DNA from 2 places in the Paenibacillus sp. lzh-N1 genome. Region 2 is predicted to be linked to the other one. Evidence: riboswitches for the same ligand, from Rfam matches in the RefSeq annotation. Region 2 holds a riboswitch; the other holds the start of a gene.
The links. Region 2 has a riboswitch for thiamine pyrophosphate ahead of thiC (phosphomethylpyrimidine synthase ThiC). Riboswitches for the same ligand answer to the same signal wherever they lie in the genome.

Region 1: another riboswitch for thiamine pyrophosphate. It lies ahead of tenA (thiaminase II); the one in region 2 lies ahead of thiC (phosphomethylpyrimidine synthase ThiC).

The regions. Positions count from the first base shown of each region.
Region 1 covers NZ_CP025696.1:3,014,875-3,020,189, forward strand. Annotated here, with positions in the region: gene thiD (bifunctional hydroxymethylpyrimidine kinase/phosphomethylpyrimidine kinase) at 1-56, opposite strand, end outside; gene thiM (hydroxyethylthiazole kinase) at 53-898, opposite strand; gene tenA (thiaminase II) at 924-1,613, opposite strand; TPP riboswitch at 1,748-1,849, opposite strand; gene C0638_RS13775 (NAD-dependent malic enzyme) at 1,913-3,640, opposite strand; gene C0638_RS13780 (glycosyltransferase) at 4,038-5,159, shown strand; gene C0638_RS13785 (polysaccharide biosynthesis protein) at 5,164-5,315, shown strand, end outside.
Region 2 covers NZ_CP025696.1:879,253-884,567, forward strand. Annotated here, with positions in the region: gene C0638_RS25285 (hypothetical protein) at 134-286, shown strand; gene thiC (phosphomethylpyrimidine synthase ThiC) at 492-2,306, opposite strand; TPP riboswitch at 2,490-2,601, opposite strand; gene C0638_RS03960 (IclR family transcriptional regulator) at 2,719-3,462, opposite strand; gene C0638_RS03965 (alpha/beta hydrolase) at 3,761-4,798, shown strand; gene C0638_RS03970 (Fe-Mn family superoxide dismutase) at 5,049-5,315, shown strand, end outside.

The DNA of each region.
Region 1 (5,315 bases), 2.1 Mb from region 2:
CCGCCGCTGTCTGAACCGGCAATCGTCAGCGCTCTCGGTACATGCACGTCTCTCATCGCGCACCACCTGTTGTAGTTGTTCCAGCTTCACGGATCGTGACATGCCCCTCCAGCGAACCAGTATGTAGTTTGGCAAGCTCGTCGAGAAAGGCAATCTGGAAGCTGCCTGGCCCCAGTTTTGCAGTATGTGCTGCGGCTCGGGAAGCTGCTGCACCGTAAAATGCCAAACCTGCTGTACCTGCGAGCAGCAGGTTGGGTTCAATTGCTGCAAACGCACCCAACACAGAGGTCAGCAGGCAGCCTGTTCCGGTTACCTTCGTAAGCAGCGCGTCTCCGCCACTAATCAATCGTACTTCAACCCCATCGGTGATGACGTCCTCTTTTCCAGTGATGACAACCATGGTATGGAGCGTTTGTGCAGCCCGAACTGCCAGATCGACATTACTGCTGTCAGCACTGTTGCCTGCATCTACCCCTTTAATCTCTCGGACTTCTCCGATTAGATGGGCGACTTCGGCTGCATTGCCTCGCACTAGTGAGATTTTTACTTCTTTTAGGATCCGCAGTGCTGACTCGGTTCTAAAGCTCGTCGCTCCCGCACCAACCGGATCCAGCAGAACTGGAACACCATGAGCATTCGCTGATTGTCCAGCAATGATCATGGCATCTACCAGCTCGCGGTTCAGCGTACCGATATTTAACACGACGGCGCCCGCTATTTTTGCCATATCTGCTACTTCCTCGGGTGCATAAGCCATCACCGGGGAAGCGCCCAGCGCATACAGGCCGTTGGCTGTAAAGTTGGTGACCACCACATTGGTTATATTATGAACGAGGGGGTTGCTATTTTGTACCTTTGTCAGGAGATCCGAATAACTTTGTTCCCATATACTCATCATGTTTATCCTCTCTCATCTCTACTGATTATTCCAAGACCGTAGCGCGCATCTGGACGGGCCATTGTTCCTGCTTATAAGCCATATCCCAGAACATATATTCCAGCTGGCAGCTTAGCATAAAATGCTCAATCATCCGCTCTTGCTCGGCAGCCGTGGCGACATTCGCCCAAGCATCCACACGCTCGCGATATTTGGATGTTACATCTTCAATCTGGTTTCCATAGAAACAAATCCACTCATAGAATGGATGAGACTCGTCCGGTCTTACCTCATCCATTAGCCTGCGTCCAATCTCAAGATATGTCCATGGACATGGCAGCAGCACGGCCATGATTTCTCCAAGACTACCTTCATGTGCGACTGTCAGCATATGGCGGATATAATGATGAGCGGACGGAGCGAGTGGATATCCCTGCATCTCTTCATAGGTGACACCTGCGATAGCACAAAAGTTTTGATGCGGATGAACCTCGCTGTTGAGAATAAAAGAGATCTGTTCGTTAAATACAGCCATATCCTCCCGGCTTGTGCTTTTGGAGATCGCGATGCCGTAAATCCGCATGTAGGCGTTCAAATATTCAAAGTCTTGTTTTACATAGTGAATCAGCTGCTCCTTTGTTAAATTTCCTTCAGCAATACCTCTCACAAAGGGATGCTCATAAATGGCTTGAAAAATGCCATCCGCCTGCCGACGAAGTTCTTGCGAAAAACTCATTTCCCCACCTCCAATAAAAATGGAGAACAAGAAGTCCCGTAAGATACAATTCTCGGAACAACGCCAAAAAGCCGCCCCGAAAACTGGAGCGGCTTCAACATAGGTTCAATGCGCAGAAAACGCTTGAAACCTTATATACGAAGGCTCCACTTTCCTACGCTAGTACGAACTAGATCAGGTTCAAAGGGTCCAAGTTCATTCTTGTCTCAGCCATAATGGCTCCCCTAGTGGACTTTCCTATTCTTTTGACTAATACTGTACATTCGTTCCTAGGTTATGTCAAACTGCTTTGATTCCAGTCAAGGATTATGAGGGTGCTGGATTACACTTTCCACGGCTTTGACCCTTACATATTCCGGTTTCCACATCGCATCCCGAATGGCTTGTTCAATATCTGAAATGTGTGCCTGAGCTACCTGATCCTGAATTGCAGCCTTCGCTACCGCAACCGCAACCGCGAACGAAACATCACGTAATTTTTGGATATGAGGCAGCAGTGCACCGCCAAGTTCATTCGAATCTACGGCGTTGGCAACGGAATCAGCTGCTGCGGTAAACATGGAAGGGGTGATTCTTTTGGCCTTGACCACAATTGCGCCCAGACCTAGCCCCGGGAAGACAAAGGCATTATTCGCCTGTCCAATTTCAAACTTCGTACCGTTATAGGTGACGGGCTCAAAGGGACTTCCGGTAGCAATCAATGCTTTGCCATCAGTCCATCGTATCAAATCTTCGGGTACCGCTTCAGCAAGGTTGGTAGGATTAGACATGGGCATAATGATCGGTCGTTCCACATGCTTTGCCATTTCCTTGATAATCTCTTCAGAAAAGGCACCCGCTACACCGGAAGTTCCAATTAAGATTGTGGGTTTTACCTGACGGATGACCTCCAGCAACGGTATTTTATCATCTTCCGATCGGGCCCATGAGCTGATTTCTTCCTTTTTACGCACATATGGTTTCTGATAATCCAGTACATCTTCCATATCGTCTGTTAACAGTCCGCGATAATCAAAGGCCCAAAATGCCTTGAATGAATCTTCTTCAGGAAGCCCGTCCTCGATCATTGCACCCCGTATTTGGTCGGCGTTACCGATTCCTGCTGCCCCTGGACCAAAGACAAGTATTTTTTGTTCACGTAGCGGAGTTTTAGTGACACCTACCGCCGAAACAATCGCAGCTAATGTCACTGCTCCTGTGCCCTGGATATCATCATTGAAGGTGAGAATGTTTTGACCGTACTTCCCTATAATGTGTCGTGCGTTCACGCTACCCACATCCTCCCAATGCAAAAGCGCCTTCGGGAATTGTGTTAACGTTTTGCTGATAAAGGTATCAATAAATTGATTATAGGCTTCCCCGCGAACTCGTTTATGGCGGTTTCCGATGTACAGGGGATCATTCAGCAGCTTCTCGTTATTCGTGCCGACATCCAGTACAATGGGCAGCACCCGCCCGGGGTGAATGCCTGCCGCAGCTGTATATACAGCGAGTTTGCCAATAGCAATGTTAATTCCCCCGACACCCCAGTCACCAATCCCCAAAATACTTTCCGAATCCGTCACGACGATCAGGTCAACATCCTCACTACTCAAACCGGTATTATAAAACGCCTGTCCAATACCGTTCGGATTATCTATCGATAAATATACGCCCCCAGGGCGGTTGTACTCATGGCTGTATTCTTGAATGGCGGTTCCTACAGTCGGTGTGTAGACTACGGGCAGCATTTCACTCAAATGGTCGGTTAGCAGTCGATAGTAGAGTACGATATTTCGATTGTGAAGGTCGTTAAGTGAGGCATTTTTACGCAGCATGGTGGGTTGTGCCAAGAATTGCTGATATGCCCGAACGCTCTGTTTCTCCAATGAAAGGACAGTGGGAGGAAGAATTCCTTCCAGGCCCAGTTCTTTGCGTTCTTCTTCTGTAAATGCCACTCCTTTGTTCAAAAGAGGGTTTGCTAGCACGTCCTTTCCTCGTAAGGGAGTAGATAATGACCCATCACGATTGACATGGAATGCTTCCATAAAAAGACCTTCTTTCCCTGTATTTTGATAATTATTCATGATGAAAGATGACATGTTATCCATAGTATGGACATGCAAATTGGTTTTATTCTTCTATTTATCTATGACAAAAAGACCATATATATATCTTCTTATTAATCTTATAGAACTAATTTCAGTTTCGGATTCATCTTGTAATTCGCACGTTTATAGTCCTAATGAATCAGGTCCAAATACTCTGTTTTTATCAAATATGAAAATAGATTTTTCTTCTCTTAAATGTTTATATATCAAGGGATGTGAGCTATTTTGTTAAGAAAATATGAAGTATTTGGACATTAATTTAATCTTGCTAAGCAAACATTTTTAATTCTTTTTCAACAAAATAGAATTATTCGGAGGAAAAGGAGAGGTTTGTGTGCAGGGACCTATAGCCATTTTTAGCGATAACAACAGGGCTATTGATTATCCCAATGTGATTTGTTTTTACCAATATATACAGTGCGAGGACACGGAGACCGCTTCAGTCTACGAGGATGCATGTTGCTGCCTGATTGATTATAGGGAGCCGGGGCAAGCCGTGCGGAAAGCTAATCAGATCCGTAGCCAATTTCCGCAAATGCCATTGCTATTGGTGACGGATGTAACCTTTCCGTTCAGTGATCAGCATATGGTGCAAATTATCGGAGTAGGCCGATTGCGTCTGCTATTTTGGCAAGCCAATGATACCGAAGAAATCATTTCTGAAATACAAAGCTTGCTCTATCCCGAGTATTCGACCAAAAGCCAACATGTTGCATTCATCTTGTCTGTATATAACGAAGAGAAACGTTTTGTTCATGTCAAAACCTTTGCTGAGCGACTGCAAACCTTTATCCGCAGCCATATTATAGAGGGTTCGATTTATCTCATTGATGATGGTAGTCACGATGGCACGAATGCCTTGATTAAAGCGCTGGAGGCGGCAACGGACTTGTCCGTAAACCGGATTAACCAGAACCTGAGTCCGCTGCTTCAAACGAGGGAATTGGGACGCAATACGCGCAAGGCAGGGACGTATCTCGAAGGAATGCGGACCATCGGTGCGGATTACTACGTATTTGTGGACGCGGACGATTCCTTTTTTATTGAGGACATTGCCAGAATGATTAATGTTGTTCAGCAGGGCTACTATGATGTTGTGATTGGAACCAAAGATATGACCGCCGAGAATCGCTCTTTATTGCGATCTATCGTCAGCTTTGGCAAAAGGGTCGTTTCTCGCCCCTTTTTACCAACAGGTGTGGTAGATTCCCAGACGGGTCTTAAAGTGATGAGTTCGGTTGCCGTGAAGCGGATGTTTCCACATTTGAAGGAACAACTCGGACTGGCGCTGGATCTGGAGATGATGTTTATTGCCAAGCGACTTCAGCTCCGTGTGCTGCAATTACCCGTCAAATGCATTGACCGAGATGGCTCGCACATTCATGTCTGGAAAGATTCCATTCGTTTTTTGCGCTCTATCATTGAGATTTGGCGACTGGATCGGCGGGTGAGATAACCACGTGAACAACCGACTGCGTTCGTTGATGTTTCCCCTCTTTAATGTGCTGCTTAACGGATTTAATTTTTTCTTCCACATTGCAGCGAGCTGGTATCTTACCGGACAAGCCTATGGTCAGGCGAACGCGCTGCTGGCCCTCTTTGCACTGCTGTC
Region 2 (5,315 bases):
GGGTATAATGATTGAAACCTTACCAAGCAACCTACACGGCATTACGACATCAAGTACATATAAATAGTCCTATACAGTTGTCCTAAGCAACTCAATCTGAATTTGACAATATGGAATTGGAGGAATGACCCACATGAATACAATGAACTTAACTGTCCACACCCTGATGCCCTTTCACCACCAATACCAACGTGCCAACGCGGTGAGTATGCAGAAGAAAGAAGATAGCTCGGAGAAGAAGCTCAGCTTTCAGGACATTTTGAATGAAAAAATGGGTAAAAAATAAAGCGCCGTTAAGCCGGTGCATATCTCGCTTTACATAAGCTGAAAAGCCGTAGTTTTCTACATCGACTGTAGAGAACCACGGCTTTTTGCTATGTCACGCGTTTCTAAACCTAAACTCATACGTTCATGGAAATAAACCTCTGACGAGCTTAACTGTACTATTTGTTGAGGCTTCCCAGTTGATTGACTTTCGTATCGCTTCCGATTTATCGCTCGCCATCCCGATACTGCTCTGCCTTCTCACGCATCCCGGCGACGACGGCTTCCTCGGTATTCAGTCCCTTATCTGCCGCATAGGCACGAATGTCCTGTGTGATACGCATACTGCAAAACTTAGGACCGCACATCGAGCAAAAGTGTGCTTCCTTGGCCCCCTCTGCCGGTAGTGTTTCATCATGGTAGGACAAGGCCCGCTCAGGGTCAAGCGAAAGATTGAACTGATCGCGCCAGCGGAATTCAAAACGTGCCTTGGACAAAGCATCGTCCCGCTGCTGCGCCCGTGGATGACCCTTCGCCAAATCAGCAGCATGTGCGGCAATTTTGTAGGTAATAACTCCCTCGCGGACATCATCCTTGTTCGGCAGGCCCAAGTGCTCCTTCGGCGTAACATAGCACAGCATGGACGTCCCGAACCAACCGATCATAGCCGCCCCGATAGCTGAGGTAATATGATCATATCCTGGTGCGATATCCGTCGTCAGCGGCCCTAAAGTATAAAAGGGAGCCTCCTTACAAATTTCCATTTGTAAATCCACATTCTCCTTGATTTTGTGCATAGGGACATGTCCCGGCCCTTCAATCATGACCTGGACATCATGCTTCCATGCGATTTGCGTTAGCTCGCCCAACGTCTTCAGCTCTGCAAATTGTGCTTCATCATTCGCATCATAGATACTACCCGGACGCAGACCATCCCCGAGAGAAAAGGCCACATCGTAGGTTTTCATAATTTCACAGATTTCTTCAAAATGCGTATACAAAAAGTTCTCCTGATGGTGCGCAAGGCACCAGGCTGCCATAATCGATCCGCCCCGGGATACAATTCCCGTCATTCTATTCGCTGTCATCGGTATATATCGTAGCAATACTCCCGCATGAATTGTAAAATAGTCCACTCCTTGCTCCGCCTGCTCAATCAGTGTGTCTCGATATAACTCCCACGTCAGCTTCTCTGCTTCGCCGTTCACCTTTTCCAGTGCCTGATATAGCGGCACCGTCCCAATCGGTACGGGTGAATTCCTAATAATCCATTCGCGTGTCGTATGGATATTACGACCTGTGGACAGGTCCATGACGGTGTCTGAGCCCCAGCGTACAGCCCAGGTCATCTTCTCCACTTCCTCCTCGATGGAGGACGTAACCGCGGAATTTCCAATGTTTGCATTGATCTTCACGTGAAAATGGCGCCCTATGACCATGGGCTCGCTTTCCGGGTGATTGATATTTGAAGGTAAAATGGCTCGTCCAGCCGCCAACTCCTGCCGCACAAACTCGGGCTCCACTCCTTCACGGATCGCCGCAAATTCCATTTCAGGCGTAATGATCCCTTGCCGCGCATAATGCATTTGCGTCACAGTGCGCCCTTGTGAAGCCCGAAGCGGACGGTTAGTCACGCCGGGAAATTCCACTGTTTCCCGTTTGGAGCCGGGTTTCAGTCCATTATCCTCCGGCTTGACGGCGCGGCCCGCGTAAGCCTCCACATCCCCCCGTTCCAGTGCCCAAGCTCGCCGTAATGGTGGCAAGCCCTGACGAATATCCACCTGATAGGCTTCATCTGTCATCGGACCGCTGGTATCGTACACACGCAGTGGCTCATGATACTCTATCCCCTGCGGCGTATGTGTGGGATGCAGCGCGATTTCACGCTCTGGCACGGCAATGTCCGGCCGAGAACCTTGAATATACACCTTGCGGCTCCCCGGGAAAGAATTAACCCTACTGGATTGCTCCGCACTTGCCTTCTCTACTGCTGTTGATTTCATTCCTGTTTCTTTTGTTCCTTCGGTTTCTGTCGGTTTCATGATCCATTCCTCCCGTATCGTTGAAATGACACACCGATCCGGAACCATTCCGAGGGTGGCGCTGATCTATGCAAAAAAGCCGGTTCCCTAGGGAACCGGCTAATCAAACGAGGCAGCTATCCAGATAGCACGCACATGGAATAAAACCCTATGCGTCACCGCAGACAGCAGCTGCGTATACATTTCAATGGCCGATTACTTCCCTACGCTGGTATGATCCAGATCAGGTGCAAAGGGTCCGGAATCTTGCCCGATTCCATCTCAGCCCGCATTACAGGCTCCCCCAGTAACTGTGATACTTTCTATTCACATGAATTGGCGGCTATAACAGACAACCCGCCATCTCTATCAGACTACTTTAAATCTATAGCTTTGGCAACCCTTGTATGATTTCCTTTTGTATTGATTACTGTTACGGGAGCATAAGCCCCATTTCCTTAGCTGCTTCGATCAAAACCGGAGCAAAATCATGCAGCGTCTCAGGCGCAAGTCGACTGACCGGGCCGGATACAGATAAAGCCGCCGCGACCTGTCCCTTTCGGTTCACAATAGGCGCGGCCACAGCCGCAGCTCCTGGCTCACGTTCTTCATAGCTAGTCGCATACCCCTTCTCACGAATGTCCTGCAGCTGGGCTTTATATACCTCAGTATCTACCGAGGGAGGCCATTCTTCACTGCTTAGCAGTACCTCCAGCTCCTGTGGCGGCATAAAGGCCGCCAGCACCTTGCTGGAGGCTCCCACAGCCAGCGGCATACGCGCTCCCACGGGAGCAACCCTGCGGATCGCCTGATTGCTCTGCACGGCTTGTATGCGAATACGCATGCTTCCATCTCGCAGGTACAAGCTGACCGTCTCCCCTAAGCGATCACGCAGTCCTTCCATTGCAGGCTGTAACAACACCGCCGGCTCATCGCTTTGGGACAGATGCGTCGACAGCTCCCATATGCGAAAACCAAGCCGATATTTTTCCGTTTCGGCATTCCGAACGACAAATCCCCGATCCTCTAGCGTAGTCAAAAGACGATGAACGGTGCTTTTATGTAGACCAATTTGGGAGGCAATCTCCGTTAGACCAAGATCAGATTCTGCGGTAAAACACAGCAGTATATCAAGTGCACGCTCTACAGCGCGGACGGTTAATTTACGGTCTTCCATCGTGAACCGCTCCTCTTGTATCCATATTCGTTTCACACTATGAAACATGGTTACATAAATTATATAGAATAGTCGCGGCTACTGTAAACCGATGTTTTTGTGACAACCATATTACAGAACAAGAACAAACATCGACAATTCTTTGCATCATTTTTACTTTTCCGGTTCAGACGTTGACTTTGGATAATACCCATCATACGATAATAGGTATCTATACGGACATACCCTACTATTTTCAAGTGGAATTATACCTAAATTTTATGATTCGAAGATCAATTCTATATAAGGAGGCTCTTACATGATTTCGACATCCCAGCGTAACGCTCAGCTACAGACCGCTGTTCAGGAGCCGTCCACCCCACTCTTTAATCCCCGTATGCTGCGGTTCAAGCACGTTGTGATTGCTCTGCTGCTGTCGGTCGTATTTTTTCTGTTGTTTTGTTTTATTGCCTTGCATGCTTACATCGCCTGGGTGCTTACGAATCCCACCGTCGCGCCATTATACTCTAATCCGATGCAAGCCAAAGGTATGCCTTATGAGGAAGTCAGCTTCCCAGCCAAGGATGGTAGCCGCATGGTACAAGGCTGGTATATCCCGGCAGATCAATCGCGGAAAACCATTATTTTCAGTCATGGCTATGGAGCCAACCGTGAAGAAAGCTGGATTCCCATGTATGATCTGGCGCATTATGCCCATAGCTTGAACTTTAATGTGGTCATGTTCGATTACGGATTTGCGTCACAAAACAGCAAGGCCGTCGCAACCGGAGGCAAGGCAGAATCCCAACAGCTTCTTGGGGCCATCCAGCTTGCAAAACAACGCGGCTCGTCGGAAATTATTGTATGGGGCTTCTCTATGGGAGCAGGAACCGCTCTTCAGGCGGGTTTGCAAACCAAAGATGTGGACGCGATGATTTTGGACAGCACCTTCCTACTGGAACCGGATACGCTGTACCATAACATTCACAATCAAATTAATTTGCCGAGACATCCATCTTTGGAAATACTGGAGTTGCTGTTTCCAGTCTTGAACGGCACCAGTTTGCATCAGATTCCATATCAGGAGGTAAAAAAGGAGGACTATCCGTTTCCAATCATGTTTGTACACGGTACACAGGATGAAAAGGCCCCTTACCCCATTGCGGAAAAGCTCGCTGCCAATCAGACCAACCCGCTTTCCAGTGTATGGATTGTCAAAAACGGGATACATGAGCTTATTTTCAGAGAGCATCCTCGTGAATATTTACGACGGGTATCGACATTTTTAAGCAGTGTACAGGAGCTGGAGGACAAGAAAACCACGGCTGCTGCCCATAAACAAACGACTACGCAGTAAAGAATTATTTTCGAATAAGCATTCATCGCCTTGAAGAAGCTTGCCTATGGACACTTAACCCGTGCCGTAGACAGGCTTCTTTTTTTATTTTCCACGATTAATTATTGTTCTGTGCAAAAGGTATAACCTGATGAAGGAAGTTCATAGACATATTCCCGATGGGACGGCGAATATACTGGGTACATATGCATCCAGGACAGATCTGCTAGATCTGCTGGATAGCCATAGTGGGATACGGGAGGTAAAAACGATGCTGAGTACTTATGGGTCTTTCCTGCCCTTACGTGTGCTGGAGGAAATCCGTCATTGGAAGCAGCAGGAAAGTTGGCATGTGGAAGTGATTAAATCCGCTACTGAAGGGCTAGAACCTGCTTATGTGCGGCTACTGGATGATTGGCGAACCGTATTTGAACAAACGGAACGGGCCGCCATAGAGCTACTTGAAGAGCAACGGAGCGCGCTTGACCCGGTAGAACAAGCATGGCAACATCAGGAGAAAAAAGCGTCGTCTGCTCCC